DNA from 3 places in the Saccharopolyspora sp. 6M genome. Region 2 is predicted to be linked to each of the others. Evidence: riboswitches for the same ligand, from Rfam matches in the RefSeq annotation. Region 2 holds a riboswitch; each other region holds the start of a gene.
The links. Region 2 has a riboswitch for thiamine pyrophosphate ahead of thiC (phosphomethylpyrimidine synthase ThiC). Riboswitches for the same ligand answer to the same signal wherever they lie in the genome.
Positions count from the first base shown of each region.

Region 1: it holds a riboswitch for thiamine pyrophosphate, as region 2 does, so the genes downstream of both, thiD (bifunctional hydroxymethylpyrimidine kinase/phosphomethylpyrimidine kinase) here and thiC (phosphomethylpyrimidine synthase ThiC) in region 2, are expected to answer to the same signal.
Region 3: it holds a riboswitch for thiamine pyrophosphate, as region 2 does, so the genes downstream of both, LCD31_RS04040 (thiamine ABC transporter substrate binding subunit) here and thiC (phosphomethylpyrimidine synthase ThiC) in region 2, are expected to answer to the same signal.

Region 1 is NZ_JAIUJZ010000270.1:929-6,833, reverse strand. It holds gene LCD31_RS27095 (AMP-binding protein) at 1-584, opposite strand, end outside; gene LCD31_RS27090 (hypothetical protein) at 656-871, opposite strand; gene LCD31_RS27085 (hypothetical protein) at 1,036-1,425, shown strand; gene LCD31_RS27080 (hypothetical protein) at 1,477-2,208, opposite strand; gene LCD31_RS27075 (hypothetical protein) at 2,283-2,552, opposite strand; gene LCD31_RS27070 (hypothetical protein) at 2,822-3,094, shown strand; TPP riboswitch at 3,127-3,222, shown strand; gene thiD (bifunctional hydroxymethylpyrimidine kinase/phosphomethylpyrimidine kinase) at 3,216-4,049, shown strand; gene LCD31_RS27060 (TenA family protein) at 4,069-4,782, shown strand; gene LCD31_RS27055 (hypothetical protein) at 5,037-5,246, shown strand; gene LCD31_RS27050 (polysaccharide pyruvyl transferase family protein) at 5,272-5,905, opposite strand, start outside.
Region 2 is NZ_JAIUJZ010000169.1:5,135-11,039, reverse strand. It holds partial or broken gene LCD31_RS21050 (AAA family ATPase) at 1-58, shown strand, start outside; gene LCD31_RS21045 (LytR C-terminal domain-containing protein) at 101-757, opposite strand; gene LCD31_RS21040 (DUF3263 domain-containing protein) at 757-1,059, opposite strand; gene LCD31_RS21035 (peptide deformylase) at 1,430-2,008, shown strand; partial or broken gene LCD31_RS29805 (Uma2 family endonuclease) at 2,288-2,599, opposite strand; TPP riboswitch at 2,875-3,000, shown strand; gene thiC (phosphomethylpyrimidine synthase ThiC) at 2,994-4,637, shown strand; gene thiD (bifunctional hydroxymethylpyrimidine kinase/phosphomethylpyrimidine kinase) at 4,737-5,600, shown strand; gene LCD31_RS21015 (FUSC family protein) at 5,901-5,905, shown strand, end outside.
Region 3 is NZ_JAIUJZ010000021.1:115,656-121,560, reverse strand. It holds gene LCD31_RS04065 (NADPH-dependent oxidoreductase) at 1-558, opposite strand, end outside; gene LCD31_RS04060 (acetyltransferase) at 957-1,412, shown strand; gene LCD31_RS29470 (DUF6157 family protein) at 1,435-1,866, opposite strand; gene LCD31_RS04050 (FAD-dependent oxidoreductase) at 2,309-3,277, shown strand; gene LCD31_RS04045 (4a-hydroxytetrahydrobiopterin dehydratase) at 3,283-3,576, opposite strand; TPP riboswitch at 3,647-3,757, shown strand; gene LCD31_RS04040 (thiamine ABC transporter substrate binding subunit) at 3,804-4,850, shown strand; gene LCD31_RS04035 (iron ABC transporter permease) at 4,847-5,905, shown strand, end outside.

The DNA of each region.
Region 1 (5,905 bases), on a different contig from region 2:
TGCTCCAGGGTGGCCTTGCGAGTGGTGCCCTCGGTCCAGGCGAGCACCACGTCCAGTTCCAGGTCGGGCAGCGCCTCGACGAATTCGACGTCGGCGATCAGCAGGTCGGCCCGCTGCTCGTCGAGCACGGTGCGCATCTGGTGCGGGCGCAGGCCGGTGTTGAGCAGCACCACGTCGGAGCCGATCTTGCCGCAGGCCACGATGGTCTCGACGAGCCCGTGGTGGTTGCGGCACAGCACCGCGACCCGGCTGGTGTCCCGGATGCCGCGGGCGCGCAGCCCGCGGGCGAGGCGGGTGGTGCGCTGCTCCAGTTCGAGGAAGCTCAGCGCGCCGCGCTCGTCGATCACGGCGGGCCGGTCGGGATGCCGGATCGCGGCGACGGCGTAGCCGAGCGCGGGGGTGACGCCCCAGCGCCGCCAGGCGAAGACGATGCGCAGCAGCTTGTCCGGGCGCATCGGGCGGACGACGCCCTGCCTGATCAGCAGCCACAGCGTCTGCAGCGTCGGGGCCAGCCGGTCCGCCCCGGCCTGGACGGCCGCCTTCGCCGCTTCGCCTCGTGTCCGTCCCGCCGGCCGTCGCCACATCGCCACGCGTCTCCTCCGATTTAGCTACTCATCGGTAGATAATGCCTCGGGGGGCGACGCGGGGGAAGGGTTCACCGGTCCGAAATGGTGTGTTCCGGTGCCGCCGCGGCCACCACGGCCTCCCGGATCGCGGCCCGCAGGCGACCCGCCTCCAATGGTGCCAGCACCGCCGTCTCCCCGGGCGGAGCGACGACCACGACGTTGCCCTGGTTCACGTACACCGCCATGTTCCGCCGCCTGCCCGCCACATCGCGGCAGCTCACCTGCCACTTCTCGTCGTCAGCCACGTGGCCTCCCTCCCTGGGGGAACGCTCGTCCGGTGCGTCCTCCACTGGTAAGACGACTCAGGATCACGGACGTGACGGGTGTTCGCCTGATTAATCTTGGAATTCCACCGGCTCGTGCCCGCGGGGTTCCACCACCGGGTGAGCGCTGCTGGGAGACTGCGATCATGGCTGGATACGACGGGATGCTGTGGCGCACCCTGCACCGCGTGCTGCTGGTCCTCGCGGTCGGCGTGCTGGGCCTGCTGCTCGGCCTCGGGCACGAGCCGAGCCGGGCCGACTCGCTGTTCGGCGTGCTCGTCGTGGCGCTCGTGGCGCTACCGGTGTGGATCACGTTCCAGCGGATGACGCCGGTCGCCCGCGGGAACCTGCGGGCGCTGCCGCGGCACCGGCCGCTGATGACCGCGATGATCGGGCTGCTGGGCCTGGTGGCGCTGTTCGTGCTCGGCTGGACGATCGCCAACGCGCTGTTCCCCGGCACGCTCGCCCCGCTCGCGCTGGCGCTGGTCGGCGTGGTGCTGGCGGCGTTGGTCGCGCTGCTGAACCGGGTGCTGTGACATCGCTTCCCCGCGGCCCCGGACGCCGGGGCCGCGCGAGGAAGCGGCAGGTCAGACCGGGCGGACCGTCAGCGCGCCCGGCTCGGCGGTGAACGTCAGCGCGCCCTCGAAGTCGGCGATGGGCAGCTCGTCGCGCACCAGGCGGTGCGGCGCGTCAGCCGTCTCCACCCGCACTTCGGTGGCGGCGAAGGTCTGCTCGGCGAAGTCCGGGCCCGCGAGCCGGACCTCCAGCCGCTGCTCCCGCAGGGTGACCACCGCGGAACCGCCGGGCACCGAGATCGGCTCGCCGTCGGCGGTGACGATCAGGCTGCCCTGGCCCTCGGTCTCCGGGCGCACCGCCACGTGCGAGAGGGCGACGTCGCGCCGGTCCTCGGCGGCGGTGACGCCGATGACGTCCCGCGAGTCCTGCCCGGCCTCCTCGTCGCCGCGCACCGCCAGCAGCGGGGCGCGCAGCTTCGCGGCCAGCCGGTACGGCTGCCAGGAACCGGCGCCGATCAGGTTCACCACCGACGTGATCTCGCTGTCCGCGAGCAGCCGCTCGCTGCCCACGGCCGGGGTGATCTCGATGGCCGCCACCCCGCGCTCCTCCAGCAGGTCGCGCAGCGCCTTGGCGCGCAGCCTGCTGTTGCGGTCGAACCCGCGGGTGATGGCGACGGCTCCGGACGTCCCGCCCTGCGCTGCGGCGTCGGCGAGACCGGCCAGCGGAGCCCATACCTCCGCCGGATCCGGCCGGGCGGAGCGGCGGGAACGGGCGGTCTGGGGGGCGTCGGCAGTGGTGTCCATTGCGTCAACTTTAATCCGCCACGCAGGGTCGCCTCACTAGGCGATCAGCCCTGAGCGGTGTGACTTCCCTCGCCCTAGGCGTCCCAGGTGGTGACCACGAGATCGCCGTCACGCGCGAGCTGTTCGTCGACCGCCTGCTCGCACTCCGCGCAACGCTCCGTGATGCGGCGGCTCGACGGTTCCTTGGTGGCGGGCCACGTCTCGTGCGGGAGCTTGATCGTCGCATCGCACAGGGTCTGCACCGGATCACCGGCCGGTCTGGCGCCCGGGCGCACCGTGATCGCGTGCCGGACCCGCTTGCCCGCTCCGACGATCCACCACACGTGCTCTTGATCGGGGAACATTGCCGTCCCACCCCCATACCTGTCAGGACGACCCGCGGGCGCGCAGTTCGTCCGGCTTCGGTCCACTGGCCGGATCTCGAACTCTAGACGGAACGATCAGCGCGCACGTTGCATTCGCGTGGCGGGGGCGACCGGCGGCTGCGCTGCTCCGATCGTGTGAGAGCGGCTGTTCGGCGGAGCGGTCTCGACTCGCCGCTGACCCGGTGCTGGGCCGCTCGAACCAGGGCGCCGGGCGCGGAACCCGCTTGTGGTGAGAAGGATCACCGCCCATGCTGGGCGCGTCGAGCGAGCGGAACCCGGAGGCGCACCCCGTGACGGACCTGCACTTCCCGCGTCCGCACGACGATCCGCGGGAGCCCGGTTCCCTCGCCCGCTGGCTGGTCCCCGACGGCGCCCGGGTGCGCAGCGGAGCCCCGGTGACCGAGGTGGTGACCGACGGCGCCCCGCGCACGGTGCGCGCCCCGGCGAGCGGAACGCTGTGGCGGCAGGGCAGGGCGGGGGAGCGGTTCACCGCGGGCGCGATCATCGGCCTCGTCGAGTGAGTCCGCAGCTTGACGCCCGTTGCTAGGTTGGGGCCAGTGACGCGGGGTGCCCGGACGGCCGGGCTGAGAGCAGACCCGTCGAACCTGACCTAGTTCGTGCTAGCGGAGGGACGTCACCGACGTGACCACTCGTGCTGCCCTGCCCGGATCCGACCGGGTCCCGAACGTGCTCTCGATCGCGGGGACCGATCCCAGCGGCGGAGCCGGCATCCAAGCGGACCTGAAGGCCTTCTCCGCGAACGGCGCCTACGGCATGTCCGCGGTGACCGCGCTGGTCGCGCAGACCACCACCGGTGTCGCCGAGGTCCGCGAGGTACCGCCGGAGTTCGTCACCGCCCAGCTCACGACGCTGCTCGACGACGTCCGGGTGGACGCGGTGAAGATCGGGATGCTGGCGAACGCCGAGGTGATCCGCGCGGTCGTCGCCGTGCTGGACCGCTACGCCCCGCCGCACGTGGTGCTGGACCCGGTGATGGTCGCGAAGAGCGGCCACCGGCTGCTCGCCGACGAAGCGGTCGCGGTGCTGCGCGACGAGCTGCTGCCGCGCGTCGACCTGATCACCCCGAACCTGCCGGAAGCGGCGGACCTGCTGGGCGAGCCGGAGATCACCGGCTTGGCCGAGATGGCCGCGCAGGCGCAGCGGCTCGCCGACCTGGGCGCGAAGCAGGTGCTGCTCAAGGGCGGGCACCTGCGCGCGGAACCCGCCAGCGCCGACCTGTTCCGCGGCGACGGCGAGGTGCGGTGGCTGCGCAGCGAGCGGATCGACACCGCGAACGACCACGGCACCGGCTGCACGCTGTCCGCGGCGATCGCGGCGCTGCGTCCCCGCAGGCCCGACTGGGCGACCGCCGTGCGGGACGGCAAGGACTACCTGACCGGGGCGCTGCGGGCCGCGGAGCGCCTCGACGTGGGCCGCGGGCACGGGCCCGTGCACCACTTCCACCGCTGGTGGTGAGATCGGAAGGACGAAGGTCATGAGCAGGTTGCCCGATCCGCCCGCGGGCGGTTTCTGCGCCCGCGCCTGGGAACGCACCGCCGAGCTGCAGCGGGCCGTGGTGGCGCACCCGTTCAACGCGGCGCTCACCGACGGCACCCTCGACCGGGAGCGGTTCGCGTTCTATTTCGTGCAGGACGCCCGCTACCTGATCGCGTTCGCGCAGGCGCTGTCGGCGGCCGCGACCCGGTCCGAGGATCCGGCGGACGCGGCGTTCCTCGCGGGGGCCGCGCGGGGCGCGCTGGTGGAGGAGCGCCGGTTGCACGCGGGCTACGTCGAGGAGTTCGGGCTCTCCGCGGACGACCTGGCGGGGGTGGCGACCTCGCCGTCGTGCACCGCCTACACCTCGTTCCTGCGGGCGAGCGCGCTGGTCGACCCCTACCCGGTGCTGCTGGCGGCGGTGCTGCCGTGCTTCTGGGTGTACCAGCACGTGGGCAGTGAGATCCTCGCCGCCGTCGGCGACGTGTCGGCGCACCCGTACCGGCGGTGGATCGAGACCTACGCCGACGAGGAGTTCGCCGAAGCGGTGCTGGCGGCCCGCGAGCTCACCGACCGGGCGGCCGCGGCCGCCGACGAGCCGGTGCGGGAGCGGATGCTGGCCGCGTTCGCGCGTGCCACCGAGTACGAGTGGATGTTCTGGGACGGCGCGTGGCGCCTGGAGCGGTGGCCGACGGCGCAGTGGCTCCCGGCGTGAGAAGTCGTTGCGGCGGCACGGTTTCCGCGCTGCGGCGAATACCCGGACCCGATCACCCTCCGCGACGTGCCCTGCGGCGCGGCGGGGGCGGTGACGCGGGTGGTCAGCCGCGGTGCGGGCGCTCGCGGGAAGCGTGATCAGGAGCACTTTCGAGCGGTGTTAACGAACACCCTCAGCCACGACGATGAGGCTCACGACACGTTCGTTCGGCGTGTTCGGTCGTGGGAGGTCCGCCTCCCACCGCGCGGGGTTCGGTGGCCTTGAGTACGGGGACTTCAATTCTGATCATGCTGGCGGGGATGCTGGTGCCGGTGCTGGCCGCAGCCCCCTTCTACATCGCCGACCGCCGGGCGGACGCCGAGTCCGCCCAGGCGGAAACGGAGCCTGAAAAATCGTCCGCGGACATCCACGTGCTGCGGCCCCGAGCCGAGGGCACCTGCGAGACCGGGCAGGCGGCGGCCTGAGCGCGCCGCCGCCCGGCCCGGCGGCTCAGTCCCCGTAGATGGACCAGGCGAGCTTCGACTTGGCCTCCTGCAGCGCGTCCAGCGTCGACCGCTCGTAGCCGCCTTCCCGCGGCTGCGGCGGCACCTGGAGGCCCTCGCTGAGGCCCCAGCCGGAGCCGCGCTGGATCAGCGACCGGTGCTTGTTCGTGTAGTACCCGGAGTTGATCGACACGGCGACGCCGTGCGCCCCGGCGGCCGCGGCCATCAGGTGCATGTGGAACCGGGTCGACAGCCAGCGCTGGCCGGCGGCGGCGGGCAGCCCGTGGTCCATGATCTCGGAGAACGGGTAGAAGCGGGCGCCGGGCAGGTCGTGCTCGACGAGGGCGAACACCTCGCGGTCCACCCGCGGGATGCCTTCGATGACGCCGACCTGCTCGGGCCGCACGTCCCAGGCGCGCAGCGTGTCGAGCAGGAACCCGGCCAGCGCGGGCACCGTGACGTCCAGCAGGTCCGACTGCAGGCAGATCATCACGTCCCGCAGGTCGTCGGTGCGGTACAGCTCCGGGGCGATGCCGAAGAACATGTCGTCGCCGGTGGCGGTGAGCTGGCCCGCGGAGTCGAGCAGCTCGGCCGACGGCTCGTCGCGCACGTCGATCAGCTCGAACTGCGAGGCGAGGTTG
Region 2 (5,905 bases):
CTCGCTGGACCCGGCTCAGCTGGCGTCCCTGGCGGCCTACGCCGAGCGCCGCGGCTGACGCGGCACGGCCCGCCGGGGAGGGCGGGCCGTGCTCCGCGCGCTACTTGCCCTTCGGCATGCCCTGGTAGTCGTTCGTGATGATCGCTATGACGCCGGGGCTCGCGGGGGCGAGGCCGTCGAAGCGCGGTTCGGCGCGGGCCTGGAACGCGGCGGCGATCTCCTTCGCCTGCGCCTCCTCCGGCGTGCCCGGCCGGTAGTACACCGTGGTGGTGGGGATGACGCCCTGCGAGTAGTTGCCGACCTCCGGCACCTCGTAGCCGGCGCCGCGGAACTCGTCCGCGGCCCGGTGCGCCAAGCCCTTGATGGTGCTGTTGTTGTAGACCCGCACCACGATCCGCTGCCGCTGGTGGTCCGAGCCGGTCGAGTCCGACCCCGGCGAGTCCGGGCGCGGCTGGTTCGCGGGCGGCACCTGCGGTTCCGGGTCGGGCGTCTGCGCGGGCGGTTCCTCCGCGGCGGGCGGCGGTTCGGCGGCCGACGAGGTGGGCGGCTGCGCGGCACTCGTCGGGGCGGGCGGCAGCGGCGGCAGCGGCGCCGAGGTCTGCTGCTGGTCCACCGGCGGCGCGGCCGCGTCGTCGTCGGACCCGCCGGAGACCAGCGTCGTCAGGCCGATCACGGCCGATAGCGCGCCCGCGCCGATGAGGGCGATACCGCCGATCTTCGCGGCGGACGGGCTGGTCGGGGGTTCCCCGGAAGTCATCAGTGCCACTCGATTCCCAGTCGGCGGGCCTGCCGGGCGCGCTGCCGACTCGCCCGCACCTTGCGCAAACGTTTGATCAGCATCGGATCGGCCCGGACGGCCGCCGGATCGTCCAGCAGATCGTTCAGCACCTGGTGGTACCGGGTGCCGGACATGTCGAACAGCTCGCGGATGGCCCGTTCCTTGCCGCCCGCGCCCTTCCACCACTGCCGCTCGAACGCGAGGATGCTCAGCTCGCGGTCGCCGAGCTCCTGCCCCGCCGCGGGCTCCGGAGCGTCCGAAGTGGACTCATCGGGGGGGATGCGCGGCAGCGGCTCGGTGGGCGGGTCGACCGCCCGCAGGTGCCTGCCGGACGCGGGTTCGCCCACCGCCGCGCGACCCTCGGTACGCGCCAGTTCCTCGCACTGCCGGGCTATCTCGTGCACGGTCAGCATCTGGGCGGCGTCCATCTGGCTCCTCGCGTCGCGATCCGGGGATCCCCGCGTTCGCCGAATCACACGGGTGTGATTCCGGGCCCATTACATCACGCGCGCCCGCCCGCCGTGCGCGGCCAACACGCCCTCCGCGGAGATCCGCGGGCACCTCGGCGAAGATCACTCCGACGGGCGGCGCCCAGCCGAGCGCAGCCACTCCCGAGGCGGTCCGGAGACGGCAACCGATACCCTCCGCCGCATGGCTGTTCACCCGATCCGCATCGTGGGCGACCCGGTGCTGCACCACCCCACGCGCCCCGTCGAGCGGTTCGACGACGCGCTGCGCACCCTCGTCGAGGACATGTTCGAGACGAACACCGCCGCGAACGGCGCCGGGCTGGCGGCCACCCAGATCGGCGTGGACCTGCGGGTCTTCGTCTACGACTGCCCCGACGACGAGGGGGTCCGGCACCGCGGCGTCGTGGTCAACCCGGTGCTGGAGACCAGCGAGATCCCGCAGACCATGCCCGACCCCGAGGACGACTGGGAGGGCTGCCTGTCCGTCCCCGGCGAAGCGTTCCCCACCGGCCGGGCGAGCTGGGCGAAGGTCACCGGCTTCGACGTGGACGGCGCGCCGGTCGAGGTGGAGGGCACCGGGTTCTTCGCCCGCTGCCTGCAGCACGAGACCGACCACCTGGACGGGCACCTCTACCTGACCCGGCTCGTCGGGCGGAACGCGCGGGCCGCGAAGAAGGCCGTCAAGCGCAACGGCTGGGGAGTCCCCGGCCTCTCCTGGGACCCGGCGGTCGAAGGCGATCCGTTCGCTGAGGAGGATTGAGCTCCTCCCGTTCCGCAGGGGGTGGGTGGCGGGTGGTCCTGTTGATCGGGTGGTCGTCAGCTCAGCGGCTTCGCCGCTGACAGGAAAGAGACGCGGACCCGTCGCGCGAGGTCGGGTCGGGTGGGGCCGGTCAGCGGGGGAAGGCCTCGGTTTCCAGGGTGACGGTGAACGGGGCGGGCAGGTCGAGCGGTTTGCCGAACGGGACCGAGTGCGATTCGCGGTAGGCCTCTCGCCGTCCGGCTCGGAGAACAGGGTGATCGTGGGCCAACGCGGCGCGAAGCGGTCGATGAGCAAGTAGAACGGGATGCCGGCCTGGGCGTACGCACGGAGCTTGGTCGTCCGGTCGGTGTCGGCATTGCTCTTCGAGGTGATCTCGACCGAGAGCAGCGCGTCCTCCCCCGGGAGCACGACCGCTGGAGTCATCCGCTCGCGGAGCACGACGAGGAGATCGGGCACCACGATCCGCGAGCTCGACGGCAGGGCGATGCCCTGGGTCTGCAGGACCTCCCAATCGTCGGGCAACGCCCGCACCAACGCCTTGTTCACGCGGCTGCCGATGAGGTCGTGGTTCTGGTCCGGCGGCGGGGACATCACGATCCTCTCTTCGATGATCTCCGCGCGCCAACCTTCGGGAAGATCGAGGCCGTTCCAGACCTCGACGAACGTCTCCCAGGACGATTCCTGGAGCACCGGGGCAGCACTCGCAGCGCGGTCACCTCCTGTGCCGGTGTTGTCACGCACCGCATCCTCCCGGTCTGACAAGGTTTCGTTTTCCCTGCTAGACAGCCTAGTGTCGATCAGCTTCGCCGTCACCGGCACGAACCGGGACTTGGCAGGGCGGCATCACGGGGCTAGCCTCGGCGCCGACAACTGATCGCGGGAGCTCGCACCGGAAGCGGGCTGAGAGGGCGGCTGGATCATCCGATCCGGGGCCGCCGACCGCCCGAACCTGACCGGATAATGCCGGCGTAGGGAGTGAACGGCCGTGGCCGACGTGCGTCCTGAACCGTCCTCTGTGGACTCCGATTCCCCTGGTGTGACCACCGGACCGATCAGCGGGTCCCGCAAGGTGCACCGCGAGGTCGGCGACCTGCGGGTGCCCGCCCGCCGCATCGAGCTCAGCAACGGCGAGCACCTCGACGTCTACGACACCTCCGGGCCCTACACCGACGACGCCGCCACCATCGACGTGCACGCGGGCCTGCCCCGCACCCGCGACGGCTGGCACCGCGAGCACCCCACCCAGCTGGCCGCCGCCAAGGCCGGGGTGATCACCCGCGAGATGGAGTTCGTCGCCGCCCGCGAGGACCTGCCCGCCGAGTTCGTCCGCGACGAGATCGCCCGCGGCCGCGCGGTGCTGCCCGCCAGCCACCGCCACCCCGAGAGCGAACCGATGATCATCGGGAAGAAGTTCCTGGTGAAGGTGAACGCGAACATCGGGAACTCCGCGGTGACCTCCTCGGTGCCCGAAGAGGTCGAGAAGATGGTGTGGGCCACTCGCTGGGGCGCCGACACGATCATGGACCTGTCCACCGGCAAGCGGATCCACGAGACCCGCGAGCGCATCCTGCGCAACTCGCCGGTGCCGGTCGGCACGGTGCCGATCTACCAGGCGCTGGAGAAGGTGAACGGCGACCCGGCGAAGCTCACCTGGGAGATCTACCGGGACACCGTGGTCGAGCAGTGCGAGCAGGGCGTGGACTACATGACCGTGCACGCCGGGGTGCTGCTGCGGTACGTGCCGCTGACCGCGCAGCGCGTCACCGGGATCGTCTCCCGCGGCGGTTCGATCATGGCCGCCTGGTGCCTGGCGCACCACCGGGAGAGCTTCCTGTACGAGCACTTCTCCGAGCTGTGCGAGATCCTCCGCGAGTACGACGTCACCTTCTCGCTCGGCGACGGGCTGCGGCCCGGCTCCATCGCCGACGCCAACGACCGCGCCCAGTTCGCCGAGCTGGAGACCCTCGGCGAGCTCACCGGGATCGCCCGGGCGCACGACGTGCAGGTGATGATCGAAGGCCCCGGGCACGTGCCGATGCACAAGATCGCGGAGAACGTGCGGCTGGAGGAGGAGCTGTGCGACGAGGCGCCGTTCTACACCCTCGGCCCGCTCACCACGGACATCGCGCCCGCCTACGACCACATCACCTCCGGCATCGGCGCGGCGATGATCGCGCAGGCCGGGACCGCGATGCTCTGCTACGTCACGCCCAAGGAGCACCTCGGGCTGCCGGACCGGGACGACGTGAAGACCGGCGTGATCACCTACAAGATCGCCGCGCACGCCGGTGACCTCGCCAAGGGGCATCCGCGGGCGCAGGAGTGGGACGACGCGCTGTCCCGGGCCCGCTTCGAGTTCCGCTGGACCGACCAGTTCAACCTGGCGCTCGACCCGGACACCGCGAAGGCGTACCACGACCAGACGCTGCCCGCAGAACCCGCGAAGACCGCGCACTTCTGCTCGATGTGCGGGCCGAAGTTCTGCTCCATGAAGATCACCCAGGACGTCCGCGACTACGCCAAGGAGCACGGCCTCACCAGCGTCGAGGCGATCGAGGAAGGCATGCGGGAGAAGTCCGAGGAGTTCACCGGTTCCGGCGGCGAGGTCTACCTCCCCATCGTGAGCTGATCGGGATGACGGACGCGGTGGGCGGCGCTCCGGTGTTTCGCATCGGCAGGTTCCGCACGGGCCGGATCGACGGCGGGACGGGGTCGTAGCATGGGCCGGATGCACGAGACACCCGGCCACCTGCGACGACCCGCGCACGACACGGCCCCGCCGACGGCGCTGACCATCGCCGGGTCGGACTCGGGCGGCAGCGCGGGGATGCACGCCGACCTGCGGGCGTTCTTCTCCTGCGGGGTGCACGGCATGACGGCCGTGACCGCGGTGACCGTGCAGAACACCGTCGGCGTCACCGGGCTGGTGGAGATCCCGCCGGAGACGGTCGCCGCGCAGATCGGCGCCGTCGCCACCGACATCGGGGTGGACGCGGCGAAGACCGGGGTGCTGTCCTCGGCCGCGACCATCGAAGCGGTGCTCGCCGCCTGCGACGAGCACGGCATCGGCCGCGGCCGGCGCACCCCGTTCGTCGTGGACCCGGTCGCCGCTTCCCGCAGCGGAGAACCGCTGCTGCGCCCGGACGCGCTGGACGCGCTGCGCGACGAGGCCTTCCCGCGGGCGACGCTGGTGACGCCGAACCTGGACGAGGTGCGGCTGCTCACCGGCATCGACGCGCGCAGCCGGGACGACCTGCTGGACGCGGCGAAGGCCGTGCACGACTTCGGACCGGACTGGGTGCTGATCAAGAGCGGGCACCTGCTGGACGACCCGGAGTGCGTGGACCTGCTGTTCGACGGCACCGACGCGATCCAGCTGCCCGGGCCGCGCTACTCGACGGTGCACACGCACGGGGCGGGCGACGTGTTCGCCTCCGCGATCACCGCGGCGCTGGCGAAGGGCGCGTCGATGCCGGACGCGGTCGCCGCGGGCAAGCGGTTCGTGACGCGCAGCGTGGAGCACGCCTACCCCCTCGGCGCCGGCGTCGGGCCGGTGTCGACGTTCTGGCGGGTGAGCCCGCGCTCGTTGTGAGCGGGGCGTCCCCGGCCGCCGGAGCGCGCTGGGTACCGTCGCCGTCGGAGCAGCCGCCCGCGGCACCCGCGGCCGCGAACGGCCCAGCGGACACGCCACGAACGGGCTTGAGATACCGAATCGGGTGATTTTCGCCCGCGCGGGTAACTCACAAGGCGGGTCACGTCGACATAGAGCGTGAGGCTCGCAGCCCCCGCCGCGCTCCCGAGCGACGGCGCCGCGTGCGCTGCGCCCGTCCCGCACAGGCAACGAGAACGTCAGGAGCGAAGCGCCGCCGTGGCAGCACCCGGGTGGACGACCATGAA
Region 3 (5,905 bases), on a different contig from region 2:
GACGACGTAGGCGTACGGCGGGAGGTCGACGAGTTCGGCGAGCTCCTCGGCGTGGTTGCGCAGCGAGCCGAGGTAGACCCCGCCCAGGCCCAGGGACTCCGTGGCGACCATCCCGTTCTGGGCGGCCAGCGCCGCGTCGACGGAGGCCATCAGGAAGGCGTCCAGGTAGTCGGTGACGACCGGGTCGCCGCCGTGGGCGGAGCTGATCGCGTGGCTGCGCGACATGTCGGCCACCCAGAGGAGGACGGTCGGGGCATCGGCGACGAAGTCGTAGCCGCCGCCGTCCGTGCGGGCGCTGCGGGTGAGCCTCGCCAGCTCGCGCTTGGTCTCCGGCTCCGAGATCGCGACGACGCTCCACTGGTGCAGGTTCGAGGAGGTGGACGCCGACTGGGCGGCGGCGACGATCGTCTCGAGCGCCCCCTCGGGGACCGGCTCATCGGTGAAGGCCCGCACGGAGCGGTGGGCTAGGAGGGCCTCGACCTGCTGGTTCCACAAGATCGTGGCGGGAGCGGGCTGATCCCCGTAGCGGGCGCGCAGGAGTGCATCGTGCTTCGGCATGCTCACGGTCCTTCTTTCCGAATCGGATTCGGTTATTCCAACTCGCCGCGCACCGGCGGCATTCCCGGCTCCGCGGACCGGGGCGCATGACCTCGCGCACACGACGGGCGGGTGCTGGTCCGGCGCGAGCCGGGCGAACGTGGGCGACAACACGCTCGCCGCACGGCTAAGGTCCACGGACGTCGCGGGGCCGGATCGACTTGCCCGCTCCGCTGCGAACCGAACGACGAGACCGCATCGGATGCGAACGGCTGGGGAGGACATCGCTGACGTGCGCGTCTTCCTGGCATCGCACCGAGTCCGCTGGATCAAGCAGGTCGCCGGCGGCCACGCGCTCCCGGGCACGTGGTCCTCCGGACCGGAATTCGGGCGAACTCCGCTGGATCGCGCAGGTCGTCGTGGCTGAGCCGAGGATCCGCGACTCGACGGGGCCCGAGGAGCACCCGGAACTCGTGCGGATCTGGCGCAGCGCCGTCGATGCCACCCACGCGTTCCTCGATCCGCGGCACCGTGCGGAGATCGAGGAACGCCTGCCCGTCGGGCACTTCCCGCAGGTGCGGCTCAGCGTCGCCGAACTCGGCGGTGCGCCGGTCGGTTTCGCGGGCACGTCCGGGACGAGCCTGGAGATGCTGTTCGTCGACGCGGCGCACCGCGGGCGAGGAGTGGGCCGAGCCCTCCTCGCGCACGCGGTGGCCGAGCTCGGGGTGACGTCCGTGGACGTCAACGAGCAGAACGAGCAGGCCGTCGGGTTCTACCTCCGGCACGGGTTCACCGTCACCGGCCGCAGCGAGCTCGACGATGCGGGGCGTCCGTACCCGCTGCTGCGGATGTCCCGCGACGGGCGGGCGCGGTGACCGGCCGCTCGTCGCCCCGGGTTCAGGCTCGGGTGCTGCGCAGCGCCTTGGTGCAGGTGATCGGTTCGCCTGACTCGCCGGTGCGCCGGCCCGAGGTGAACTCCGCGTACTCCGGGCCGTCCACGGCGTACAGGGCCAGGCGGCCGCGGGCGTCTGCGTGGATGCCCCAGCCGTAGCGCTTGCCCAGCGGCGAGGAGCGCAGGCAGGCCCTGCTCCGCGCGAAGAACTCCCGGCGGGCGTCCGCCCGCTCCTCGTCCGGGATGGCGGCGCGGTCCGCGAAGACGGTGAAGATGACGTCACCGGACGTGAACTCGTACGGGTGCTCGGCGATCAGCCGGTAGGTGCGCGCTGCCACCGACGGCGCCTCTGCGTTCAGCGGGGGCACCGTCGCGGTGGTGACCGGGCAGTCCTCGGCCACCTCGATAAACGTGTTCGTGCGATCGACCCGTTCCACGCCCGGAACGGTACGCCGGGGGACCGACGGCGGATGGGGAAGCGGCCGTTCCTCGATTCCGGTGCTCCTTGCCTCGGACCGCGATCGGCTGACCCCCGATCGATGACGAACACCCGGCGAACGCGATTCCCCGACCCGCCGCCGCACCCCGCTCGGGCACGTCCGAGTGAAAGGCGTGCGGGGTCGGTAGCGCAGCGCGGCCCGCCGCGAACTGCGGGCGGCGCACCCCGGCACAGCTGAGTCGCACGCCATGACCAGGCGATTTACGTTGTGCGCATGCAGCACATCACCTTGATCTGCGGAGACTGCAACGGCAAGGGGTGCAGCAACTGCGGCGGCACCGGCACGATCACCATCGTCGAGGACTAGGACCGCGCCGAGCGGCCGCGAAACCCGCCCCGAGCAGGCCGTGCGCGGCGGGCAACGCTGCTAGCGTGCCGAAATGGCCGCCAACGGGACCGTCCTGGTCATCGGAGCCGGGGTGAGCGGGCTCAGCACCGCCGTGATCCTCGCCGAATCCGGCGTGCCGGTGCGCGTGCGCACCGACGAGCCACCCGCCGACACCACCTCCGCCGTCGCCGGCGCGATCTGGGGGCCGGCGCTGCTGCAACCCGCCGACCGGGTGCGCCGGTGGGTCGCCGACACCTACCGCGCGCTGGTCGAACTGGCCGCCGACGACACCAGCGGAGTGCACCTCGCCACCGGGCGGATGGCCGCCCGCGTCGACCTCGGCGACCAGCTGCCGCCCGAAGCGCTGCTGCTGCCCGACCTGCGCCGCTGCACCCCGGACGAGCTGCCCGCCGGGTTCCGCAGCGGCTACCGGGCGACGCTCCCGCTGATCGACATGCCGCGCTACCTCGAACACCTCACCGGGAGACTGCTCGCCGCCGGCGGCGAACTGCTGATCAGCCCGGTGTCCTCGCTGGCCGACGCCGCGGCCGAAGCGGACCGCATCGTCAACTGCACCGGGGTCGGCGCGCACGAGCTCGTCGGCGACCCCGGCGTGCGGCCCGTGCGGGGGCAGCACGTCCTCGTCCGCAACCCCGGCATCAGCGAGTACTTCGTCGAAGTCGGCGCCGGACCCGAGTTCACCTCGTACGTCCCGCACGGCGACCAAGTCGTGCTCGGCGGCGTCGCGGGCGAGCACGACTGGTCCCGCGCACACGACCGCGACGACAGCGCCGCCGTGCTGCGCCGCTGCGCGCAGGTCGAACCGCTGCTCGCCGGCGCCGAAGTCCTCGGCGAGACCGTCGGACTGCGCCCCGGGCGCGACGCCGTGCGGCTCGAAACCGAACGGTTCGGCGGCGCCACCGTCGTGCACGACTACGGGCACTCCGGCTGCGGGGTGTCGCTGTCCTGGGGCTGCGCCGCCGAAGCCGCCGGGCTCGTCCTCGGCCGACCGGTGCGCTGACCGGCTCACGTCAACGCGTCGACCACCCCGTCGATCTCCTCCGCCAGCGTGAAGTCCTTCGCGGTGAGGCCACCCGCCGAATGCGTCGAGAGGGCGAACACGACGGTGCGCCAGCGGATGTCCAGATCCGGGTGGTGGTTCTCGCTCTCCGCGATCTCCGCGACCCGGTTCACCGCCTGGATGGCCTGCGGGAAGCTCGCGAACTCCACGCTCCGCACGATCGTGGTGCCGTCCTGGGCCCACTCCGGTAGCCGGGACAGCGATTCGGCGACCTGGGTGTCGTTCAGCAGTTCGGTCATGCCCACATGGTGGTCGTCGGACGGCCGGAACGCGACCGTCGACCCCCGGCTCGGTGGCGGCACGTAGACTGCCGGTCGCCACGGGAGTCCAGCGCGCTGGGCTGAGAGGAGGGGCGCATCCCCTCGACCGTCCGCACCTGAACCGGATCATGCCGGCGCAGGGAGGTGTCGCGATCAGCTCGAGTTCGCACGCGTGGCCGAGACCGGTGTGCTACTCGGGAGGACCGTTGAACCCCTTACTGCGCTGGGCCGCGGCACTCGCCGCCGCCGCGCTCACCACCGGATGTTCGCTCATCGGGAGCTCCGGCGATGACACCGCGGCGCGCACCGTCACCCTCGTCGCGCACGACTCGTTCGTCGCCGACCCGGCGCTGCTCGCCGACTTCGAGAAGCGCAGCGGCATCCACCTGGAGATCCGCAACAGCGGTGACGCCGGAGAGCTGACCAACAAGTTGGCGCTGTCCAAGGCGGCACCGCTCGGCGACGTCGCCTACGGCGTGGACTCCACCTTCGCCTCCCGCGCGCTGCGCGCCGACGTGTTCGCCCCGTACCGGCCCGCCGCCGCCGACCGCGGACCGCAGCGCTACGCCCAGGACCAGCAGAACCGGCTCACCGCCGTCGACGTCGCCGACGTGTGCCTCAACATCGACACCGCCTGGTTCGCCGCGCACCGGCTGCCGGAGCCGACGACGCTGCGCGACCTCACCGATCCCCGCTACCGGGACCTGACCTCGATGCCGGACCCGACGACGTCCTCCCCTGGATTGGCGTTCCTGCTCGGCACCATCGACGCCTTCGGCGAGCCCGGTTGGCAGGACTACTGGCGCGCCCTCGACGCCAACGGCGTGCGGCTGTCCTCCGGCTGGGAAGAGGCCTACAACCAGGACTTCTCCGGTTCCACCGGCCAGGGGCCGCGACCGATCGTGCTGTCCTACGCGTCCTCGCCCGCCGCCGAGGTCGACGAGAACGGTGCGCCGCGCACCAAGGCCCTGCTCGACACCTGCTACCGGCAGGTCGAGTACGCGGGCGTGCTCACCGGCGCGAAGGACCCGCAGGCGGCGCGGGAAGTGGTGGACTTCCTGCTCTCGCCCGAGTTCCAAGGTCAGGTCGCCGACCAGATGTACGTGTACCCCGCGGTCGACGGGGTGCCGCTGCCCGAAGGCTGGGCGGCCAGCGCGCCGCTGCCGTCGCGGCCCGCGGAACTGCCCGCCGACGAGGTGGAGAACAACCGGGACCGGTGGGTCGAGCAGTGGCGGACGCTGGTCCGGGGATGACCGGCGAACTCCGCCGCCGGGTTCCGGTGGCGCTGGCCGCGGCGGTCGTCCTCGGCTTCCTCGGGGTCTTCTTCGCCTGGCCCGTCGCGGCGATCATCGGGCTGGGCGTGCGCGGCGACGTCGGAGCGGTGCTCGCCGAGCCGGCCACTTGGCGGCTCGTCGGCTTCACCCTCGGGCAGGCCGCCGCGTCCACCGCGGTCGCGCTGCTCTGCGGGCTGCCGCTCGCCTACGTGCTCGCCAGGCTCGTCCTGCCCGGCACAGGGCTGCTGCGGGTCGCGGTGACCGTGCCGTTCGTGCTGCCGACGATCGTCGTGGGCATGGCCTTCCGCGCGTTGTTCGGCGCCGACGGGGGAGTGCTGCCGATCGTGCTGGCCAACGCGTTCTTCAACGTCGCCGTCGTCGCGCGCACCGTCAGCGGGTTGTGGGGGCACCTGGACCGGCGGATGGAGGACGCCGCCCGATCGCTGGGAGCCGGGCGGCTGCGCACCTTCACCTCGGTGACGCTGCCCGCGCTGCTGCCCGCGCTCGGATCGGCGGCGGCCGTCGTGTTCCTGTTCAGCGCCACCAGCTTCGGGGTGGTGCTGGTGCTCGGCGGCGGTCGGCTGCGCACCCTGGAGACGGAGATCTACCTGCGCACCGTGCAGCTGCTGGACCTGCCCGGCGCCGCGGCGCTGTCCCTGCTGCAGCTGGTCGCCGTCGTCGCCGCCCTGCTCGTGGCCACCATCGCGCGCCGCCGTCGGGAGACCGCGCTGCGGCTGCGCGCGCCCGCGACCACCGCCCGGCCGCCGCAAGGCGCCGAGTGGTGGATCGTCGGGCTCGCCGGTGCGGTGCTGTGCGGGCTGCTCGCGCCGATCGTCTCCCTGCTGGCGCGGTCGGTGTCCACCAGGGACGGGTGGGGGCTCGCGGGCTACCGCGCGCTGCTGGGCACCGGGCAGCCCGGGACCCTGGAGGTCACCGGGCTCGAAGCCGCGCTGAACTCGGTGCGCACCGCGGTCGACGCCACCTGGATGGCGCTGCTGCTCGGGCTGCTCGCCTCGTTCGTGCTCGTCGCCGTG